Oceanicoccus sp. KOV_DT_Chl: one gene and its partner. The protein of the gene in region 1 binds, or shares a complex with, the protein of each later gene. Links are inferred from orthologs where the notes say so. Each region holds a gene or a part of one and is shown on either strand. Other genes may lie near its edges.

Region 1 (5,785 bases):
GGGAGATCGCTTGGTGTTGCTCAAAGGCGTGGTTGAGCGCTTGCAGGTGGCAGGTTTTAAAGGTGTGATTCGAATGGAGGGTTATGTGGGGGATTTCTGTTTGTCGCTATTGGCCTTAGGTGATGGCTCCGAGGTGTTTATGTTGCCGGCCGCAGACCTACCGTTACTAGAGTGCGATGTGATAGGTTTGTCTACAGCGCAAGCATTGGCGGCATCCATTGAGCAAAGTGATGAGTTTTCGGAGTATGTTCAGGATCTAGCCGCGATAACCAAAGATATCCGTCTCGAAATGCTTCCGTTCGGTGCCTCAAACCCTCTATTTCCCTACCCTGATGATTTAAGAGGTAATACCAGCGGGGACTGGAATGCTGTTGCGCTGAAAAATAACCGGGTCAAATTTGTGTTGTTGTCAGATTAATGAGTGGCATTTTTGGCCCGATTTTAGAGATTTATCCATTAAATACAGTGAGATAGAGCTATATTTTCTTGAGTTATTCCCAGTATTTATTTAAAAAATGTGCTACGATGTGCCGGTTTTTACGTCGTGCAGGTAGTTTGGCTGTTCAAAAATCCTGTCTCCGGTAATGAAATAGTGGTTTTTGGCTAACGCTGTTGATTAATCCGGTGTTCTATCTTTATTCGTAGCCCGGTGTCTGCAGCCGCACGGCATTGGCTTATACATGTATTTTAGGGGAGTTTTATGCAAGACAATGATCCAATCGAAACAGCAGAATGGTTGGAAGCACTTTCCGATGTGCTTGGTCAGGATGGTGGTCCCGAGCGGGCAACATTCTTGTTAAAGACCATGGCGGAGGAGGTAGCTCAGTCCGGTAGCCAGGTTCCCTCTGCAATCACTACTCCCTTTCGCAATACCATCAAGCCTACGGATGAACGTCGTATGCCTGGTGATTTATTTATGGAGCGCCGTATTCGTTCATTGATTCGATGGAATGCGCTCGCCATGGTGATGCGTGCCAACGATAATGATGATGGACTGGGTGGGCACATATCCTCATTTTCTTCCGCAGCCACTCTCTACGATATTGGTTTTAATTATTTCTTTAAAGGTAATGATGATCGCCATGGCGATCTTATTTATTATCAGGGTCACAGCGCACCTGGCATGTATGCGCGCTCTTATCTGGAAGGGCGGTTAAGCGAAGATCAGCTGGATAATTTCCGCCGTGAAGTAGGTGGTAATGGTTTGTCTTCTTATCCACACCCATGGTTGATGCCTAATTATTGGCAATTTCCTACTGTTTCGATGGGCTTGGGCCCTATTCAGGCGATCTACCAGGCACACGTGATGAAGTATCAACACAGCCGTGAACTGCTTGATCAAAGTGGTCGTAAAGTATGGGCCTTTTTGGGCGATGGCGAGTGTGATGAACCCGAATCCTTGGGTGCTATCGCGTTGGCTGGACGCGAACGCCTGGATAACCTCATTTTTGTTGTAAATTGTAATTTGCAACGCTTGGATGGTCCGGTACGTGGCAATGGCAAAATTATTCAGGAATTAGAAGGGGTGTTTCGCGGTGCTGGTTGGAATGTTATCAAGGTTATTTGGGGCCGCCACTGGGATGCACTATTAGAGAAAGACAAAACTGGCTTGTTGAAAAAGCGCATGAATGAAGTGTGCGATGGTGAATTGCAAAATTATAAAGCCAATGGCGGCGCTTATACCCGTGAGCACTTTTTTGGCAAGTACCCAGAGCTGTTGGAATTGGTTAAAGATTTATCCGATGACGATATTATGTATCTAAATCGTGGGGGTCATGACCCTTATAAAATGTATGCAGCTTATGCGCAGGCGGTAGAAACGGTAGAACGCCCGACAGTGGTTTTGGCAATGACAGTGAAAGGCTATGGTATGGGCCATTCCGGCGAGGCGCAAAATGAAACGCACTCGTTGAAAAAGCTGGATATCGAGAGCTTGAAAAAATTCCGCGATCGTTTTGGTATTCCTATCAATGACGATGAATTAAAAAATGTCCCGTATTACAAGCCAGCTGACGATAGTCCTGAAATGGTTTATATGCGCAAACGCAGGGAAGAGTTAGGTGGTTTTATTCCTTCGCGCAAAGATGATTTTGAAGCGCTGGAAGTGCCATCACTAGAAAGTTTTAGCGGACAGTTAAAGAGCAGCGGCAAGCGCGAAATTTCTACCACGATGGCGTTTGTACGGTTGCTTTCAACCCTGACTAAAGATAAAAAAATTGGCCAGCGTGTAGTCCCTATCGTGCCTGATGAGGCGCGCACGTTTGGGATGGAAGGGATGTTCCGCCAACTGGGTATATATTCATCGCAAGGCCAGCGTTATACGCCACACGATGCCGATCAAATTATGTATTACAAGGAAGATAAAAAAGGTCAGATTTTGGAGGAGGGTATCAACGAAGCAGGGGCTTTTTCAGCCTGGCTAGCTGCGGCGAGCTCTTACAGTAATCACGGCTACCCCATGGTGCCGTTTTATATTTTTTATTCCATGTTTGGTTTTCAGCGCATTATGGATTTAGCCTGGGCGGCGGGTGATACACAGGCTCGAGGTTTCTTGTTGGGCGCTACTGCAGGACGCACTACTTTGAATGGTGAGGGCCTGCAGCATCAGGATGGCCATAGCTTGTTAATGGCTAATATGATTCCTAATTGCGTCGCCTATGATCCTACTTACTCCTATGAGCTTGCAGTGATTATTCAGCACGGTTTACAGCAGATGTATGCAGAGAAGAAGAACTGTTTTTATTACATCACCGTTGAAAATGAAAATTATCATCACCCTGAAATGCCTGAAAATTGTGAAGAAGGCATTATCAAAGGTATGTACAAAATTGAGCAGGCGACCCACGGCAAGACGCATACTGTACAGTTGATGGGTGGCGGCGCGATTTTACGTGAAGTTCAGGCTGCTGCTGAAATTCTACGTAATGACTATGATGTTGATGCTGATGTGTGGAGTTTGACCAGTATCAATGAGTTACGTCGCGAGGGTATGGCTGTTGATCGCTGGAACTTAATGAATCCAGAGAAGGTTGCACGTAAGTCTTATGTGGCACAGCAATTAGAGGATTGTGAAGGGCCGGTTATCTGCGCTACCGATTATATGAAGTCTTATGGTGAGCAAATAGCGCCGTTTATTCGTCGCCAGTATCGGGTGTTAGGTACTGATGGCTTTGGTCGCTCTGACACGCGCGCAATGTTGCGTTACCACTTTGAAGTAGATCGTTATTTCGTGGTCTTGGCGGCTTTAAAATCTTTGGTAGATGAAGATAAGTTGGATGCTTCGGTAGCCGTTGATGCGGCCAAAAAATTTGGCATTAGTAGCGATAAAAGGGACCCGATGGGATGTTAGTCTAAGAGTCATATAAATGGGAATGATGCATAAAAAGTCTAGCCACTTAACTACAGGAAATTCGTGTGAGTAAAGAAATAATTAAAGTGCCTGATATTGGCGGCGCAGAAGGCGTCGAGGTGATTGAGATTTGTGTGGCAGTAGGTGATCAGATTGCTGCTGAAGATTCGTTGGTTGTGCTCGAGTCTGATAAGGCTTCAATGGAAGTGCCATCCCCTATGGCGGGGACAGTGTCTGCAATCATGATCTCGGATGGTGATTCGCTATCTGAGGGTGATGTGATTCTTGAATTGGAGGTTGAGGCTGGGGAGGCTGTTGCCGAACCAGAAGACGCCCCTGTGCAAGCGTCTGCAGAAGTAAAACCCGACCCCGAACCTGTGGCACCAAGTGTCAATGAAAATAACGCAGCTGCCGCTTCTACCCAAACCATAAAGGTGCCTGATATTGGTGGTGCCGCTAATGTTGATGTCATTGAGGTTTGTGTTGCAGTCGGCGATGACTTGGCCGAAGGTGATTCGCTTATTGTGCTGGAGACTGATAAAGCGTCTATGGAAGTGCCAGCGCCAATGGCAGGTAAAGTCATTTCACTCGCGGTAGCAGAGGGCGATACAATCTCTGAAGGTGGCGAGATTTTAAAGTTGGAGGTGATGGCTGCAGCCGCTGAGCCAGCTACAGAGACTACTTCTAGCCCAGCTCCGGCTGAGGCCGTGGCTTCGCCGCCACCGGTAGTTGCCAGTGCTCCTGCCCCGGCTGCGCAATCAAGTGATTCGAAGCCGCCAGCCGCAGATTCTGATCCGTCTATTTACGCTGGGCCAGCCGTTCGGCGTTTGGCGCGAGAATTGGGCGCACCTTTAATTGACGTTAAGGGGAGTGGCCCCAAAGGTCGTATCTCCAAAGATGATTTAAAAGCGCATGTGAAAGCGGCTTTAGCGAATAAAGCGAGCAGCTCTGGCGGTAGCGGTATACCTGCAGTGCCGGCGGTGGATTTTAGCAAGTTTGGTGACGTGACCATTGAACCGTTGACCAAAATTCATAAAATCACCGCCCAAAATATGCATCGCAGTTGGTTGAATGTGCCGCATGTTACCCAGTTTGATGACGCCGATATTTCTGATTTGGAAGATTTTCGTCAGTCTTTGAAGGCGGAAGCTGAGCGTCGAGGGGTAAAAATTACGCCATTGCCTTTTATATTAAAAGCCTGTGCCAAGGCCTTGCTTGATCACCCGAAATTCAATGCGTCGCTGGATAGTGATGGCGAAAACATGGTGTTTAAGCATTACGTTCATATTGGGATGGCCGTTGATACTCCGGCTGGCTTGGTGGTACCGGTAATACGGGATGTCGATAAAAAATCTATCTGGGATTTAGCGGCAGAAACTGTCGAACTGGCGCAAAAAGCCAAGGACAGAAAATTAAAGCCAGCTGAAATGCAAGGCGGATGTTTTACCATTTCAAGCTTGGGCGGGATTGGCGGTCAGGGGTTTACCCCTATCGTGAATACACCAGAGGTGGCAATCTTGGGTATATCCAAACTAGCGGTTAAGCCGCATTGGAATGGAAAAGAGTTTGTACCTAGAAAAATGCTGCCATTGGCATTGTCCTATGATCACCGGGCTATAAATGGTGGTGATGGTGGGCGGTTTATGACTTACTTAGGTGAGTTGCTAGCGGATATTCGACGTTTGGTGTTATAGAAAAGTATTGGCGTAAAAAAGCCGTACTGAAGTCATTCAGTACGGCTTTTTTGTGTCTGCTTGAAAAGTTAGATAGACGAAAGCTGCTTTTTCGCACGTTTTTCTAATTCGTCCAATAATTGCTGCGCTTTTTCCTGGCCATTATCCAAAGCGTCTTCCAGCCAAATCCCCGCCATTTGATCACTCTGTACTGTGCCTGTTCCAGTTAAGTACATATAGCCCAGCAAGTATTTTGCATTGGCGTCTCCGGACTCTGACGCTTTAGTTGCCCAATAAAAAGCTTTGGCATTATTTTGTTCTACGCCGAGGCCTTTCATGTAAATCAGAACTAATTTAAATTGGGCGGGAGCAGAACCATTTTCTCCGGCTTTTAGTAACCAGAATTCTGTTTGTTCTAGATCTTTTTCAACGCCTTTACCTTCTTCATAGTAGAGCGCTAATTCAAACTGGGCTCTGGCATAGTCAGATTTCGCCGCGCGCATATACCACTTTGCGGCGTCCTCATACTTGTTTTTATCGGCGTCTAATTGCCCTAATTGGAATTGAGCTTCAGGAACCCCTTTTTTGGCAGCGCGGCCAAACCACTTTTCTGCTTCATCCAGGTCTTGTTTAACTATCTTGCCTTGTGAATACAGGAGTCCTAAGCTGTACATCGCCGAAACATTGTCGTGTTTCGCAGCACGCTTCCAGTATTTAACAGCCTTTTTACCATCATTTTCATGGTAGGCAATCAAACCTTTGC
Region 2 (6,985 bases), on another replicon or contig:
GCCAAAAAACACTTGACTCGATTTCTATTGCCGACAAACTCGAAACGCCCATCGGAAACCTTGAATTTTTTGATGGTGTCCCGACTGACGCCACTATAAATAAACTCTATGACAACCTCGATCGCTCACGGGGACTGGGCGTCTATCTTGATAATATGGGCGGTGTATCTATCAACGCCGTACTTGACGGTCTTAGCGCAGCGGGGGCCAATGCAAGTAATAAGGTTGCTTTGTTCGAGCAATTAATGGATTCGCAAACGCTGGTAGTGACCGCCAATACCTCGACGTTATACGCCTACGCAGGCACTGACCTCGGCAATGACGGGCCAACAGTTATTGAAGTCCCCCCTGGCATGCTGGGTTTCCTCGATGACGGTTGGCAGCGATTCGTCGGCAATATTGGCGTTACCGGCCCGGATAAAGGCAAAGGCGGAAAGTATTTGGTGCTCCCCCCGGCTATGACGGCAAAGTACCCAGTGGCTATTTTTTACTTAAACCTAAAACCCATCGTAACTTTCTGTTTCTGCGCGGCTCCATCAAAAAGGGGCTTGAACCTGCAGTGGCTAACATCAAGTCCGGGCTTAAAATTTATCCGCTGAAAGACGCAGCTAAACCCAAAGCCACTGAATTTATCAATGTCTCTGGGAAAGCTTTCAATACCGTTTTTCCCAATGACCTGGCTTATTTTGAAATTCTCAATGAAATGATTCAACGCGAACCACTGGATGCAATTGAGCCAGAAATGCGGGGGGCGATTGCCGCCATTGGTATCGTCAAAGGGCAGGCTTTTAAACCCGATGCGAGAATGAAACAACTGCTAATAGAGGCAGGCACACTAGGCAACGCCACCTCGCGCGCAATCACCGTGCAACCGCGCTTTGACGGTGTCGCCATCTACCCGATACTGACAGCGGTTGGACTATGGCCTACGCCAACAAAAACACCTCCTTCGAAGCAGACGGCGCGATGAATCTAAACGCAAGAACGCTGTTCTACTTTAACGCCGGTGGCGTGACGCCTGCAATGGCTGTGACTACGGCAGGAGCAGGCTCTGATTATGCATTGGCTTATCTTGATGCAAACAAAAAACCTTTCGATGGTGGCAAGACTTACAAACTCCATCTGCCGCCAAATGTTCCCGTTAACAATTTTTGGGCTGTAACTTTGTACGACACACAAACACGGTCACAGCTTCAAACCAGCCAACAGTTCCCAACCGTAGGCAGCCTCACGGAAGGCATGAAAAAAAACCAGGACGGCTCCTACGATGTATTTTTCGGACCCAAAGCGCCTGATGGAAAAACAGGTAATTGGCTAGCAACAATGCCCGGTAAGAGCTGGTTTATGATTCTAAGAATGTACGGCCCATTAGAACCATGGATCAATAAAAGCTGGCGGCCTAGTGAAATCGAACAGGTTAAATAGCCCAAGTGTTTAACGCATAACTTGTATAAACAAAAAAGGATGCCGAGGCATCCTTTTTTGTGCTATTTCAACAGTACTTACCAACCAGTGATCTCACTTAAGGCTTCACCGATATCTGCCAGACTGCGAACGGTCTTAACACCCGCATCTTGCAGCGCAGCGAACTTCTCATCAGCAGTACCTTTACCACCCGAGATAATCGCCCCGCGTGCCCCATACGCTTACCAGCAGGTGCAGTAACACCAGCAATGTAAGACACAACAGGCTTGGTTACGTTGGCTTTGATGTAAGCCGCTGCTTCTTCTTCAGCAGTACCACCGATTTCACCGATCATCACAATCGCTTCAGTCGCTGGATCGTTCTGGAACATTTCCAAAATATCGATAAAGTTAGAACCAGGAATTGGGTCGCCACCAATACCAACACAAGTAGACTGACCAAAACCGGCATCAGTCGTTTGCTTAACGGCTTCATAAGTCAAAGTACCAGAACGAGATACGATACCGACTTTGCCAGGCAAGTGAATGTGACCAGGCATAATACCGATTTTACATTCTCCAGGAGTGATAACACCTGGGCAGTTAGGTCCGATCAAACGCACACCTAGCTGATCGCACTTCACTTTACACTCCAGCATATCCAACGTTGGAATACCTTCAGTGATACATACGATCAATTTAATGCCGCCATTGGCCGCTTCTAAAATAGAATCTTTACAGAAAGGCGCAGGTACATAGATAACTGAGGCTTCAGCACCAGTCGCTGCAACAGCGTCAGCAACGGTGTTAAATACCGGCAGGCCTAAATGCTCTTGTCCACCTTTGCCTGGCGTAACACCACCAACCATTTTAGTACCATAAGCAATGGCTTGTTCTGAATGAAAAGTACCCTGAGAACCAGTAAAACCCTGACAGATGACTTTAGTATCTTTGTTAATTAGGATGCTCATTATTTGCCCTCCGCTGCTTTAACCACTGCATCGGCAGCTTCTTTCAAGCTGTTGGCAGCAATAATGTTCAAACCACTTTCAGCCAACAATTTTGAGCCCAGCTCAGCGTTGTTACCTTCCAGACGAACAACCACAGGGACTTCAACGCCCACTTCACCAACAGCACCGATGATACCCTCAGCGATTAGATCACAGCGGACAATACCACCGAAGATATTAACCAAAACGGCTTGTACAGTATCGTCAGACAGGATAATTTTAAACGCTTCTGATACGCGCTCTTTAGTGGCACCGCCACCCACATCCAGGAAGTTAGCAGGCTGGCCACCGTGTAACTTAACGATATCCATAGTACCCATCGCCAAGCCTGCACCGTTAACCATGCAGCCAATGTTGCCGTCTAGCGCAACATAGTTGAGCTCCCACTTAGCCGCTTGTGCTTCACGTGCATCTTCCTGCGAAGGATCGTGCATTTCTTTTAGCTTGGGCTGACGGTACATCGCATTGCTGTCAACGCCTAATTTAGCGTCCAGACAGTGCAAATTACCTTCGTCAGTAATGACCAGCGGGTTGATTTCAATCAACGCCAGATCCAGGTCCTGAAACAATTTGGCCAAGCCCATAAAGATAGTCACAAACTGTTTGATCTGAACGCCTTGCAGACCCAGTTTAAAAGCCAACTCGCGACCTTGATATGGCTGGGCGCCCGTCAATGGGTCGATTTCAGCTTTAAGAATTTTTTCAGGGGTCTCTTCCGCTACTTTTTCAATTTCCACACCACCTTCGGTAGATGCCATGAAAACAATACGGCGAGAAGAACGATCAACCACAGCACCCAGATACAATTCCTGATCGATGTCAGTACAAGACTCAACAAGAATTTTAGAAACTGGTTGGCCATTTTCGTCAGTCTGGTAGGTCACCAGATTTTTACCCAACCATTGTTGCGCAAAGGCTTTGATTTCGTCTTTGCTCGATACCAGCTTAACACCGCCCGCTTTACCGCGGCCGCCAGCGTGGACCTGAGCTTTAACTACCCACTTATCGCCGCCAATTTGATCAGCAGCTTGGGCTGCTTCCTCGGGTGTATCACAGGCATAGCCCTTTGACACAGGTAACCCATACTCAGCAAACAATTGTTTACCCTGATACTCGTGAAGGTTCATGTTGATTTACCATCTTGGTCTGTGAATTCAAGTTGGCTGCCGCACTAATAACAAGCGGCTAACCACTGTTTCGAATTAGGGCAAAAACCTGAAATTGCTTGAGAAGCTTAGCGCCCTAAATTCGGTGGCGTATTCTCCCGAATTTCACGCTCAACCGCAAATAAAAATGTAGAAGTTTCAGTAAATTAAGATTATAAGCCACAAAAGACAGCTGACATGGCCGCAAATGCAATACGGGGCGAACCATAATGACCCACCCCGCACTATTTCGATGCTCAAATGAAAAATGAACTGATTAAATTATAAGCACACTAGCGTTTTTTCTTATTAGGGATGTGAATGGCATGCCCCTCAACGGCCAGCGCAGCTTCATGTACAGCTTCGGACAATGTTGGATGACCAAACACAGTCAAGCCAATATCTTCAGCACTGGAGCCAAATTCCATAGCAATCACTACCTGCTGAACCAGATCTGCAGCGCTAGGGCCAATGATATGGCAACCGAGTATACGATCTGTCTCCGCATGCGCAATCATCTTCACAAAGCCATCACTATCGTTCGCTGCCAATGCACGACCACTGGCCACAAAAGGGAATACCCCGACTTTGTATTCAATGCCATCAGCTTTCAGCTGCTCTTCAGTTTGCCCTACCGCAGCAATTTCTGGATGGGTGTAAATAACACTGGGGATACAGTCATAATTCATTGCCGCTTTTTTACCGGCGATGCGCTCTGCAACCATCACCCCCTCTTCGGAACCTTTATGCGCTAACATCGGCCCTCGAACAATATCACCCACCGCAAAAACACCAGGCACTTCCGTTTCACAATGATCATTAACATAAATAAAACCGCGCTCAACCAAACGCACACCGCTATCCGCGGCCAGCAGGTTTTCACTCTGCGGACGTCGTCCGACCGCGACTACCAACTTATCAAACACTTCCTGCTTTTCACCATCCGCATCCTGATAGGTGACCGTGACCTTGCCGCCTTTTACTTCAGAAGCTGTGACTCTAGCCCCCAGACGAATATCCAATTTTTGTTTTTTGGTGAAAATACGCTGCGCTTCTTTTGCAACTTGTTGATCAACCGCTGGCAAAAATACGTCAAGCGCCTCAAGTACTACCACCTCCGCGCCTAAACGCGCCCATACACTGCCAAGCTCCAAACCAATCACGCCTGCACCAATAACACCCAGACGCTTAGGCACTTTTAAAAATTCCAATGCGCCCGTTGAATCTACAATCACATCCTGATCAATGGGAGCAGGCGGAATATCAATGGGCGCAGAACCTGCAGCAATAATAATATTCTCAGCGTCCAGTGTTGAAACGGAACCATCATCAGCAGTCACTTCTACTTTCTTACCTGCCAATACTTTACCAAAACCTTTGATTTCTTTAACACCATTAACCTTAAATAACTGGCCAATACCACCGGTCAACTGACCCACAATTTTATCCTTGCGGTCAATCATTTTCGCCACGTCCATGGATACACCTTTAGCAGCAATGCCATGAAATTTAAAATCATCTCTTGCTTCGGCAAATTTATGTGAGCTATCAAGTAAGGCTTTAGAAGGGATACAACCTACGTTTAAGCACGTACCACCCAAACCAGTCTTACCCAATTTATTAGTGCTCTTTTCAATACAGGCGACACTTAAACCAAGTTGAGCAGCGCGAATAGCCGCCACATAACCAGCGGGGCCAGAACCAATAACGACTACATCAAATTTTGACATGATAATTTCCTAATAAAATTTTGAAACAGCGCCTTGCGAAATTCACCCGGCGTAATATTTGCGATTGCAGGACTTACCCGAAGACCATTAAATTTCTAACAAAATTCGCGCGGGATCTTCCAGCAAATCTTTAATGGTTACCAAAAACTGCACCGCTTCTTTACCGTCAATAAGACGGTGATCATACGACAATGCCAAATACATCATCGGCAATATTTTCACTTCGCCATTCACCGCCATTGGCCGATCCTGGATTTTATGCATGCCCAGAATTGCTGTTTGTGGTGGATTAATAATTGGCGTAGACATCAGTGAACCAAACACGCCGCCATTGGTAATAGTAAACGTTCCGCCTTGCATATCATCAAGCGATAATTTGCCATCACGCGCACGCAGACCAAAATCGCGAATAGTATTCTCGACGGTTGCCAAGCCCATATTATCAACATCGCGTAATACAGGAACAACTAACCCCTTGTCAGATGAGACTGCCACACCCACATCCTGATAACCATGATAAACCACATCATCACCATCAATTGATGCATTCACTGCAGGGTAACGCTTTAACGCCTCACAGGCTGCTTTTACAAAAAACCCCATAAAGCCAAGACGGACACCATTATGGGTTTTTTCAAATAAATCTTTATATTGACTACGCAATGTCATTACCGGCTCCATATTGACCTCATTAAATGTGGTCAACATAGCGGTATTTTGGGTGGCATCTAACAACCGTTCAGCAATACGCTTACGCAAACGCGTCATAGGTACACGTTTTTCAATTTTTTCGCCGGCATCGAGCACAACCACCGGCGCAGCTACCACAGCTTTTGACACTGGCGCGACGACTGGGGCACTGGCCAAATGAGCCATCACATCTTCTTTGGTAACCAAGCCACCTTTACCGGTACCAACAACTGCCGCAGGCTCAACTTTATTTTCTTCGATCATCTTTCTTGCAGCTGGGCTAAGTTTTAAATCACTGGTAATTGGCTGAGGTTGAGCCGCAGTAACGGGCTGCTCAACAACAGCTGCCACAGTACCTGCCTCACCAGCGGCAAAAAGGCCTATCAACTCATTACTTAAAACCGTTTCGCCTTCGGCTTTAATAATTTCACTAATCACACCATCGGCTGGCGCGACAATCTCCAGCACAACTTTATCCGTTTCAATGTCAACAATCAGCTCATCGCGAGACACCGCCTCACCAGGCTTTTTGTGCCATGTCGCTACAGTGCCATCGGCAATGGACTCAGGAAATGCTGGCGCTTTAATATCAATGGTCATGTTCTTTCCTTTTATAAAATCTATCGCTAAAAATGTTATTGGACGCTAAAGCCTAGGGCATCGGCAATGACTTTTTCCTGTTGGGCGACATGCAATGCCATATAACCCGCTGCCGGCGAAGCTGATGCATCGCGGCCCGCATACTCCAAATATAAACTGGAATTATGGACATTAATGACTCGACGCATATGGTGCTGACTGGAGTACCAAGCGCCCTGATTCATCGGCTCTTCCTGACACCAGACAATCTCGGTTAAATTCGCATAAGGCGCTAACACGGCTTGCAACTCTTGTTCTGGAAATGGGTACAGCTGCTCCAGTCGAATAATTGCCACATGATTCATTTCCCGTTCACGACGTACTTCGCGTAAATCGTAATAAACTTTACCGCTGCACATGACGACTCG

The links. The genes of interacting proteins can lie anywhere in the genome.
Region 2: the proteins of aceF (region 1) and lpdA are in contact, whole or in part, in a crystal structure (PDB 1EBD), measured with the Geobacillus stearothermophilus proteins. The link is inferred for Oceanicoccus sp. KOV_DT_Chl from one-to-one orthologs. Residues at the interface, in WP_033016211.1 of Geobacillus stearothermophilus: Ile130, Ala131, Met132, Pro133, Arg136, Arg140, Glu141, Asn155, Arg157; in WP_049624544.1 of Geobacillus stearothermophilus: Pro340, Ser341, Asp344, Tyr345, Arg403, Asp406, Val408, Glu431, Ala432, Gly433, Asp438.

Annotation. Positions count from the first base shown.
Region 1 is NZ_FQLF01000002.1:367,216-373,000, reverse strand. Bases 2,800-5,728 are described here. They hold aceF (dihydrolipoyllysine-residue acetyltransferase), read left to right. Parts: upstream 2,800-3,414; coding sequence 3,415-5,043; downstream 5,044-5,728. Other genes in these bases: UNITIG_RS05330 (tetratricopeptide repeat protein), read right to left, coding at 5,112-5,728; aceE (pyruvate dehydrogenase (acetyl-transferring), homodimeric type), read left to right, coding at 2,800-3,349. Also shown: UNITIG_RS05345 (PleD family two-component system response regulator), read left to right, coding at 1-418; more of aceE, read left to right, coding at 701-2,799; more of UNITIG_RS05330, read right to left, coding at 5,729-5,785.
Region 2 is NZ_FQLF01000007.1:27,208-34,192, forward strand. What follows is about bases 3,072-5,992. They hold lpdA (dihydrolipoyl dehydrogenase), read right to left. Parts: upstream 5,292-5,992; coding sequence 3,852-5,291; downstream 3,072-3,851. Other genes in these bases: sucC (ADP-forming succinate--CoA ligase subunit beta), read right to left, coding at 3,072-3,540; odhB (2-oxoglutarate dehydrogenase complex dihydrolipoyllysine-residue succinyltransferase), read right to left, coding at 5,376-5,992. Outside these bases: UNITIG_RS24745 (DUF1254 domain-containing protein), read left to right, coding at 1-599; UNITIG_RS24750 (hypothetical protein), read left to right, coding at 560-970; UNITIG_RS24755 (DUF1214 domain-containing protein), read left to right, coding at 922-1,425; more of sucC, read right to left, coding at 2,374-3,071; more of odhB, read right to left, coding at 5,993-6,578; UNITIG_RS21425 (2-oxoglutarate dehydrogenase E1 component), read right to left, coding at 6,614-6,985. UniProt on the Escherichia coli protein: Lipoamide dehydrogenase is a component of the glycine cleavage system as well as of the alpha-ketoacid dehydrogenase complexes.